Regions from separate parts of the Lysobacter sp. DMC104 genome, predicted to be linked through region 2. Evidence: riboswitches for the same ligand, from Rfam matches in the RefSeq annotation. Region 2 holds a riboswitch; the other holds the start of a gene.
The links. Region 2 has a riboswitch for cobalamin ahead of ACT53R_RS16135 (ribonucleoside-diphosphate reductase subunit alpha). Riboswitches for the same ligand answer to the same signal wherever they lie in the genome.
Positions count from the first base shown of each region.

Region 1 (4,413 bases), on a different contig from region 2:
GGGCGGCGAGCGCAGGCGCGGTCGGCGCGGGCAACGCCCAGGGATTCACGTCGCCGTAGGCCGGGCGCGGATCGCTGGCGGCCTGCAGGCGCAGGGCGTCGTCGTTGCGCCAGCCGTCGGGCGTGGCCTCGCAGCCGCTCGCGATCGGTTTCATGCCGGTCGCGCGCAGGCCGCGCGCACGCCAGGCGTGCAGCAGCGCGACGCTGGCCACGGTCTTGCCCACGCCGGTGTCGGTACCGGTGACGTAGAGGCTGCGGAAGTCGGGCGGCGATGCGGTCATCGTCGGGAATCCATGCGTGGACGGCGCGGTGCGGCCGCGCGGAAGGGCATGGTAAGGCGCCACGGCGGCGCTGTTACACTGCGGGCATGAGTTTCGCCGCCATTCCGCTCACCGGCGACAAGCCGGAACAGTACGCCCAGCTCGCCGCACAGGCGGACGCCCTGCTCGCGGGCGAACACGATCGCATCGCCAACGCGGCGAACCTGTCGTCGCTGGTGTACCACGCGCTGCCCGACCTCAACTGGGTCGGCTTCTACTTCTTCGACGGCACCGAACTGGTGGTCGGTCCGTTCCAGGGCCTGCCCGCCTGCGTGCGCATCCCGCTCGACAAGGGCGTGTGCGGCGCGGCGGCACGGACGCGGCAGACCCAGCGCATCGCGGACGTGCATGCGTTCCCGGGCCACATCGCCTGCGATGCCGCCTCGCGTTCGGAGCTGGTGGTGCCGCTGGTGCACGACGGCGCACTGGTCGGCGTGTTCGATCTGGACAGTCCGGTTCCGGACCGATTCGGCGTTGAAGATCAGGCAGGGCTCGAAACGATCGCGGCGCTGTTCGTGCGCAGTCTGCGCACGGACGGTTGAGCCGCGACGCCACGATTTCACTTCGCGATCCCAACCGCCCATGGCGACGTCCATCAAACTCCGCAACATCGGTCCGAAAAGCGCGGCATGGCTGCGCCAGGTCGGCCTGCGCACCGAAGAAGACCTGCGCGCGATCGGCGCGCTGGAAGCCTTCATGCGCGTCAAGCGCGCGGGCTTCAAGCCCAGCCTCAATCTGCTGTATGCACTGGAAGGTGCGCTGATGGACTGCCACTGGCAGGAAGTCCCGGCCGAACGCCGCAGCGAACTGCTGGTCGCCGCCGACGCCGCCATCGCCCTGCTGCCGCCACCGCGTGGCCGCCCGGTCGCATCGCCGGTGACCACCACGCACACCGCCCGCGAGGAGGCCGCCCCGGCCTTCCGCCTGTTCGACGAGCCCGACAGCGGCGACTGAGCCGCCTGCCCGCCCCCGGCTCGGGGCGATCGGCTACACTGCGCGCGCTTCGCGGTGATCCGGCGGTGGTATTCGCCACCGGATTGAAACGGGAAGCCGGTGGGTTCCGGCACATGTCCGGAACGATCCCGGCACTGCCCCCGCAACGGTAAGCGCGTCAAATCGTCGCATCCGCCACTGTGGTCTCCACGGGAAGGCGCGACGACCGAACGGTTCCGTCCGTTCGCGCGCGAGTCCGGAGACCGGCCACGAAGTCCACACGGTTGCGATGCGGAGGGCGTCGCGGCGATGTCGCCGCCCGCGCCTGCGCGGTCCGCCGCTCGCAGCCTGTCCTCCGTTCGCGACTTCCCGCCTGATGTCTCGCCGCGCGGGTGCGCGCGATGGAGTCCCGAATGTCTTTCCGCAAGATCACGCTGGCGCTGGCCATCCCGGCCGCGCTGTTCTCCCCTTCCGCCTTTTCCGCCGACGCCGGCCATGATGCCGATGCGCTCGACACGGTCGTCGTCACCGCCACGCGCACGGCGGTCACCGCCGACGCCGCGCTGGCGCCGGTCGAAGTGATCGACCGCGACGCGATCCAGCGCAGCCAGGCCGCCTCGCTCGGCCAACTGCTGCGCGGCCGCGCCGGCATCAACCTCAGCAACCAGGGCGGCGAAGGCAAGCTCAGCACGCTGTTCGTGCGCGGTGCCGAATCCGACCACGTGCTGGTGCTGGTCGACGGCGTGCGCATCGGCTCGGCGACGTCGGGCCTGGCCTCGTTCCAGGACCTGCCGATCGCGCTGATCGACCGCATCGAGATCGTCCGCGGCCCGCGCTCCAGCCTGTACGGCTCCGACGCCATCGGCGGCGTGATCCAGATCTTCACCCGTCGCGACCAGGGCGCGGCGACGTTCCGCTTCCACGCCGGTGCCGGCAGCCACGGCCGCCGCGAAGGCGGCCTCGGCTTCGGCGGCGGCAACGACCGCGGCTGGTTCGGATTCGACGCCGGGCTGGTGACGACCGACGGCATCGACGCCTGCCGCGGCGCGGGATTCCCGGTGTTCGCCGGCTGCTTCGTCGACGGCCAGACCGACCGCGACGGTTACGAGAACCGCGCGGTGTCGGTGCGCGGCGGCGTCACGATCGGCGACGCCGTCACGCTGCAGGCGCACGCGCTGCACGTCAGCGGCCACAACGACTACGACGGCAGTTTCGTCGACAACTCCGACATCGTGCAGCAGGCGGTCGGCGCGCAATTGCAGTGGAAGGCGAGCGATGCGTTCACGCTGACCGTGTCCGCCGGCAGCAACAAGGACAGTTCCGACAACTTCCTCGGCGATGCGCCGAACGGCTTCTTTTCCGGCCGCCGCGACACCGCGTCGGTGCAGGCCGACCTCGTGCCGGCCGAAGGCCAGACGATCACCGTCGGCGCCGACTGGCTGCGCGATCGCGTCAGCAGCGACACCGACTACGACGACCGCCGCCGCGGCGATCGCGCGGCGTTCGCGCAGTACCAGGGCCGCTTCGGCAAGCACGACGTGCAGCTCGCGCTGCGCCGCGACGACAACGACCAGTTCGGCGGCAAGACCACCGGCAACGCCGCGTGGGGCCTGGGCTTCGGCGACGGCTGGCGCGTGACCGCGGGCTACGGCACCGCGTTCAAGGCGCCGACCTTCAACGAGCTGTACTACCCGTTCTTCGGCAACCCGGCGCTGCGTCCGGAAGCCTCGCGCACGGCCGAGGCCGGGCTGGCGTGGCGCGGCGACGCCATCGGCGTGCATCTCGATGCGTTCGAGACCCGCGTGGACGACCTGATCGCCTACGACGCCTCGCTGGGGCTGCCCAACAACATCGACGAAGCCCGCCTGCGCGGCGCCGAGCTGCGCGCCGACGGCACGCTGTACGGCTGGAACGTCGCTGGCGCCGCCAGTTGGCTGGATCCCGAGAACCGCGCCGCCGGCACCAACCGCGGCAAGGACCTGCCGCGCCGCGCCCGCGAGACTGCGCGGCTGGACGTCGACCGCGCCTTCGGTGCCGTGCGCGTGGGCGTGACCGGCGTGGCCGAGGGCGCGCGCTGGGACGACGTGGCCAACAGCCGTCGCCTCGGCGGCTTCGCCACGCTCGATGTGCGCGCCGAGTACCGCCTCGCCGACGCGTGGACGCTGCAGGCCGGTGTCGCCAATGTGTTCGATCGCCGCTACGAAACCGCGGCCTACTACAACCAGGCCGGCCGGACCTGGACGGTGGCGGTCCGCTTCGATCCGGGCCGCTGATCCGGGCCATTGATCCCGGCGACCGACGGCCCGGGCGCGGATCCCCGCCCGGGCCGGACGGCGGCAAGACGGGCGTCATGGCCTCGCCCGTCATGGTTTTGGCGTATCGTTTCCACGACGCCCGTCCAGAAATCGCGCCCTCCGCCGTCCCGCTCCGGCAACCGCCATGCCGACTCCGTCCGAACAACTCAGCCCCGGCCTCTTCGTGGTCAGGCCCGCGGCCGCCACCGTGCCCGCGAAGAAGGCCGCGCGCGGGTCGATGCCCGATCCGGCCGAACGCCTCGCCGACAAGGCGCAGGTGGAGCCCCTCGCCGGGCCGACGCCGGGCTGGCTGGTGCGGCTCAAGCGCCGGCCCCGCAGCGTGCGCGCCGGCTGGACCAGCCTGCACCGGCTGCTGGGCGATGCCTACGTGGTGCTGCCGGCGCTGGTCGACGACGCCGGCCGCCCGCGCTACCCGACCGGCCTGCTCTCGCTGCGATTCGGCAACGACGCCAGCGAAGACGCATTGCGTGAGATCGCCTCGCATTACGCTCTGGAGCTGGTCGGCAGGACCAAGTTCACGCGCCAGCAGGCGCTGTTCCGTCCTGCCGCCGGCAGCGATGTGTTCCTGCCCGACGTGAGCGGCCGGATCGAGCGCGACGACCAGGTCGAGGCCGTCTGGTTCGATGCGGAAAGCGCGTTCACCCGGACGTGACCGCCGCGGCCCGCGCCGCGCACGCCGCCCGCACCGCTGCCCCCAGCCACAGGATGTGAGGACGCCCCCATGGCCGTATTGCCCGATGCCGACGCCACCGCCACCCCGGCCGTCGTCGAAACCGCCCCCCGCGCCGACCTGGGCATGCGCATGGCCGACGGCGCCTGGATCGACCTGCAACCGCTGCCGTTGAC
Region 1 is NZ_JBQUZW010000011.1:109,236-113,648, forward strand. It holds gene bioD (dethiobiotin synthase) at 1-280, opposite strand, end outside; gene ACT53R_RS14680 (GAF domain-containing protein) at 367-861, shown strand; gene ACT53R_RS14685 (TfoX/Sxy family protein) at 902-1,273, shown strand; cobalamin riboswitch at 1,309-1,538, shown strand; gene btuB (TonB-dependent vitamin B12 receptor) at 1,666-3,525, shown strand; gene ACT53R_RS14695 (hypothetical protein) at 3,692-4,219, shown strand; gene ACT53R_RS14700 (S8 family serine peptidase) at 4,289-4,413, shown strand, end outside.
Region 1: another riboswitch for cobalamin. It lies ahead of btuB (TonB-dependent vitamin B12 receptor); the one in region 2 lies ahead of ACT53R_RS16135 (ribonucleoside-diphosphate reductase subunit alpha).

Region 2 (4,413 bases):
GTTTGATCGCGTCGCGGGTCGCGTCGGTCCACAGCCCGAGGCGCTTCAGCTCGCGCACGAGATAACGGTTGATCTGCAGGAAATCGCCGGACAGCGTCTCGCGCTTGAACAGATTGCTGACCTGCGGCTCGATGCACTCGTAGCAGCCGGCGATGGAGGCGATGGTCGCGGTCGGCGCGATCGCGATCAGCAGTGAGTTGCGCAGGCCGTGCGCGGCGATCCGCGCCTTGAGCGTCGCCCAGACGTCGCGTTCGGACGGCTCGACGCCCCACAGGTCGAACTGCAATGCATGCTGTGCGGCACGCGTCTCGGCGAAGGCCGGATGCGCGCCGTGGCGTTCGGCAAGGTCGCACGACGCCTCCAGCGCATGCAGGTAGATGCGTTCTGAGATGCGCGTGGACAGCGCCAGCGCCTCGGCGGAATCGAACGGCAGGCGCAGGCGGAAGAACACGTCCTGCAGGCCCATCACGCCCAGCCCGACCGGGCGCCAGCGCAGGTTGGAGCGCCGCGCGGTCTCGATCGGGTAGAAGTTCAGGTCGATCACACGGTCGAGCTGGCGCACGGCCACGCGCACGGTCTCGGCGAGCTTGTCGAAGTCGAAGACCGGCGCGCCGCGTTCGTCCTCGGCGACATGCTGCGCGAGGTTGATCGAGCCGAGGTTGCACACCGCGGTCTCGTCCGACGACGTAACCTCGAGGATCTCGGTGCACAGGTTCGACAGGTGCACGGTGCGGCCGGGGCCGACCTGGTTGCAGGTGCGGTTCGACGCATCCTTGAACGTCATCCAGCCGTTGCCGGTCTCGCCCAACGTCTTCATCATCCGCGCGTACAGCGCGCGCGCCTTGACCGTGCGCACCGCGAGCCCCTGCAGCTCGGCCTGCACGTAGGCGCGCTCGAAGGCCTCGCCCCACAGGTCGACGAACGCCGGCACCGCGTCCGGATCGAACAGCGACCAGTCGCCGTCGCTTTCCACGCGCTGCATGAACAGGTCGGGGATCCAGTTGGCGAGGTTGAGGTTGTGCGCACGGCGCATCTCGTCGCCGGTGTTGTCGCGCAGTTCGAGGAATTCCTCGATGTCCGCGTGCCAGGTCTCGAGATAGATGCAGGCGGCGCCCTTGCGCTTGCCGCCCTGGTTCACCGCCGCGACAGAGGCGTCCAGCGTCTTCAGCCACGGCACGATGCCGTTGCCGCGGCCGTTGGTGCTGCGGATCAGGGCGCCGCGCGAACGGATGCGCGAATACGCCTGGCCGATGCCGCCGGAGAACTTCGACAGCTGCGCGACGTCGGCGTAGCGCGCGTAGATGTCGGCGAGCGAATCCTGCGGCGAATCCAGCAGGAAGCACGACGACAGTTGCTCGTGGCGCGTGCCGGAATTGAACAGCGTCGGCGAGCTGGGCAGGTAATCCAGCGACGACATCAGCCGGTACAGTTCCAGCGCGTCGCCCGGCGTCTCGCTCAGCGCCACCGCGATGCGCATGAAGAACTGCTGCGGCGTCTCGATCACCGTGCGCCGCTGCGGATGCTTCAGCAGGTAACGGTCGTGCAGCGTGCGCAGGCCGAAGTACTCGAAGCGCCGCGTGCGCGCAGGATCGATCGCATCGTTGAACTTGCGCGCGTGCTGCTCGACCGTCTGGCGCAGGCGATCGTTGATCAGGCCGAGTTCCGCGCCCAGCGCGATCGACTGCGAGAACGAGTGCACGCCCTGGCCCGCCACTTCCTTGTCGATGCAGCCGGACAGCAGGCGCGCGGCGAGGCGCGCGTACTGCGGCTCGTCGGCGATGAACGCAGCGGCGGTGCGGATCGAGAGTTCGTCGAGCTCGCGCGTGGTCGCGCCGTCGTAGATGCCGGCGATGGTCTTCAGCGCGACGCGCATCGGATCGATGTCGTCGAGCCCGTCGCAGCAGCGCTGCACGGCGCGCACGATCTTGCCGACGTCGACCGGCTCGCGGCGGCCGTCGCGCTTGGTCACGGTCATGGTGACGGGCGCGTGCGGCGGCACGAGGGCGAAATCGGCCTGGCGGACGGGGACGGTCGCGACGGACGGGATGGGGGAAGTGGCGAGGAGGGTGTCGTGGCGCATGCGGGCTCTCCGGAAAAAGGGAGAGGGAGCGGGAGCGGCGCATGCGACCGGGCGCGGAGGGGACGCGGACGGACGACCGGCATCGCGGGGGAACGACGGGTCGCGCACAACGCCGGCCCCCGCCCCCTCGGGCGGGCCTGCATCGACGCGGTGGCGAAACGGCACGAGCCGGCGTGCGCACGCGGCGCATCGCACGACGTCGACCTGCGCTCCCCGCGGAGACGGTGGCCAGACGACGCCGGAAGGAAGGCGTCGGTCGAGGCAGGTCTTCGGGCTCACGGGCACGCGACCGGAGTCGCACCTACTGCGCGTCGCTTCCCGGCGCGCCCGTTGCGGGCGAAGCCAGTGCCATTGACGCGGGTCGTTCCCAGTTACCGCTGCGGGGCAGCTCCGGAATGGGCGGTCGACCGAGGTCGCCTGCCGCACCGGATTCCCATTTCAGCCGACTCCGGGCGGAGTCGGCACCTTCGACGCGCACAACATAATGGGCTCGCCGCAGAGGGTCAACACCAAATGTCGTGGTACCGGCCACGGCGAGGCAAAACGAAGGCCGCCCGGAGGCGGCCTTCGTCGGACTGCGCGAACCGGCGCGGCGCCGGGCGCGAATCGTGCGCGGATTACTTCGCCAGACGCTTCGCGATGGCGGCGCCGAGGTCGCCCGGCGACTTCACCGTGGTCACGCCCGCCGCTTCCAGCGCGGCGAACTTGCCCTCGGCGGTGCCGGTGCCGCCGGAGGCGATCGCGCCGGCGTGGCCCATGCGCTTGCCCTTCGGGGCCGAGGCACCAGCGATGAAGCCGACCACCGGCTTCGTCACGTGCTTCGAGATGTATTCGGCGGCTTCTTCTTCGGCGCTGCCGCCGATCTCGCCGACCATGATGATGCCTTCGGTCTGCGGGTCGTCCTGGAACAGCTTCAGCGCATCGATGAAGTTGGTGCCGTTGATCGGGTCGCCACCGATGCCGATGCAGGTCGACTGGCCGAGGCCGGCGTCGGTGGTCTGCTTCACGGCTTCGTAGGTCAGCGTGCCGGAGCGCGAGACGATGCCGATCTTGCCCGGCATGTGGATGTGGCCCGGCATGATGCCGATCTTGCATTCGCCCGGCGTGATCACGCCCGGACAGTTCGGGCCGATCAGCACGGTGTCCGGGTAGCCCTTCAGCGCGTTCTTGGCGCGCAGCATGTCGAGCACCGGGATGCCTTCGGTGATCGCGACGATCACCTTGATGCCGGCGTCGGCCGCTTCCATGATCGCGTCGGCCGCGAACGGCGGCGGCACGTAGATGACGGAGGCGTCGGCGCCGGTGGCCTTCACGGCTTCGGCGACGGTGTTGAAGACCGGCAGGCCGATGTGCTCGGTGCCGCCCTTGCCCGGGGTGACGCCGCCCACGACCTGAGTGCCGTAGTCGAGCATCTGCTGCGCGTGGAAGGTGCCCTGCTGGCCGGTGAAGCCCTGGACGATGACCTTGGTGTTCTTGTTGACGAGGACGGACATTGCTTTTATCCCGTAGGGCGGGTCTCGACCCGCCTTTCCTGTATGCGTTGGAGGCGGGTCGAGACCCGCCCTACAAAATCCCGGATCAGGCGGCGACGGCCGCGACGGCCTTCTTCGCGCCGTCGTTGATGTCGTCGGCGGGGATGATGGCAAGGCCCGAGGACTTCAGCAGCGCCTTGCCGGCGTCCACGTTCGTGCCTTCGAGACGCACGATCACCGGCACCTTCACGTCGACTTCCTTCACCGCGGCGATGATGCCCTCGGCGATCATGTCGCAGCGGACGATGCCGCCGAAGATGTTGACGAAGATCGCCTTCACGTCGGGATCGCGGAGGATCAGCTTGAACGCCTCGGTCACGCGCTCCTTGTTGGCGCCGCCGCCGACGTCGAGGAAGTTCGCCGGCTCGCCGCCGTTGAGCTTGATCACGTCCATCGTCGCCATCGCGAGGCCGGCGCCGTTGACCATGCAGCCGATGTTGCCGTCCATCGTGACGTAGTTGAGGTCGTGCTGGCTGGCCAGCACCTCGGTCTCGTCCTCCTGGCGAATGTCGCGCATCGCGGCCAGTTCCGGATGACGGAACGTCGCGTTGTCGTCGGAGTTGATCTTGCCGTCGAGCACGGCGAGGTCGCCGTTGGTGAGGATGGCGAGCGGGTTGAGTTCGACCAGCGCCAGGTCCTTCTCGTTGAACAGGCGGTACAGGCCCAGCATGATCTTGGTCAGCTGGCCGACCTGCTTCGCATTGAGGCCGAGGGCGAAGCCCATGTCGCGGCACTGGTACGGCTGCAGGCCCTGGACGTAGTTCACGTGCAGGGTCTTGATCGCGTCGGGGTTCTCGACCG
Region 2 is NZ_JBQUZW010000013.1:54,616-59,028, reverse strand. It holds gene ACT53R_RS16135 (ribonucleoside-diphosphate reductase subunit alpha) at 1-2,080, opposite strand, end outside; cobalamin riboswitch at 2,324-2,565, opposite strand; gene sucD (succinate--CoA ligase subunit alpha) at 2,698-3,573, opposite strand; gene sucC (ADP-forming succinate--CoA ligase subunit beta) at 3,659-4,413, opposite strand, start outside.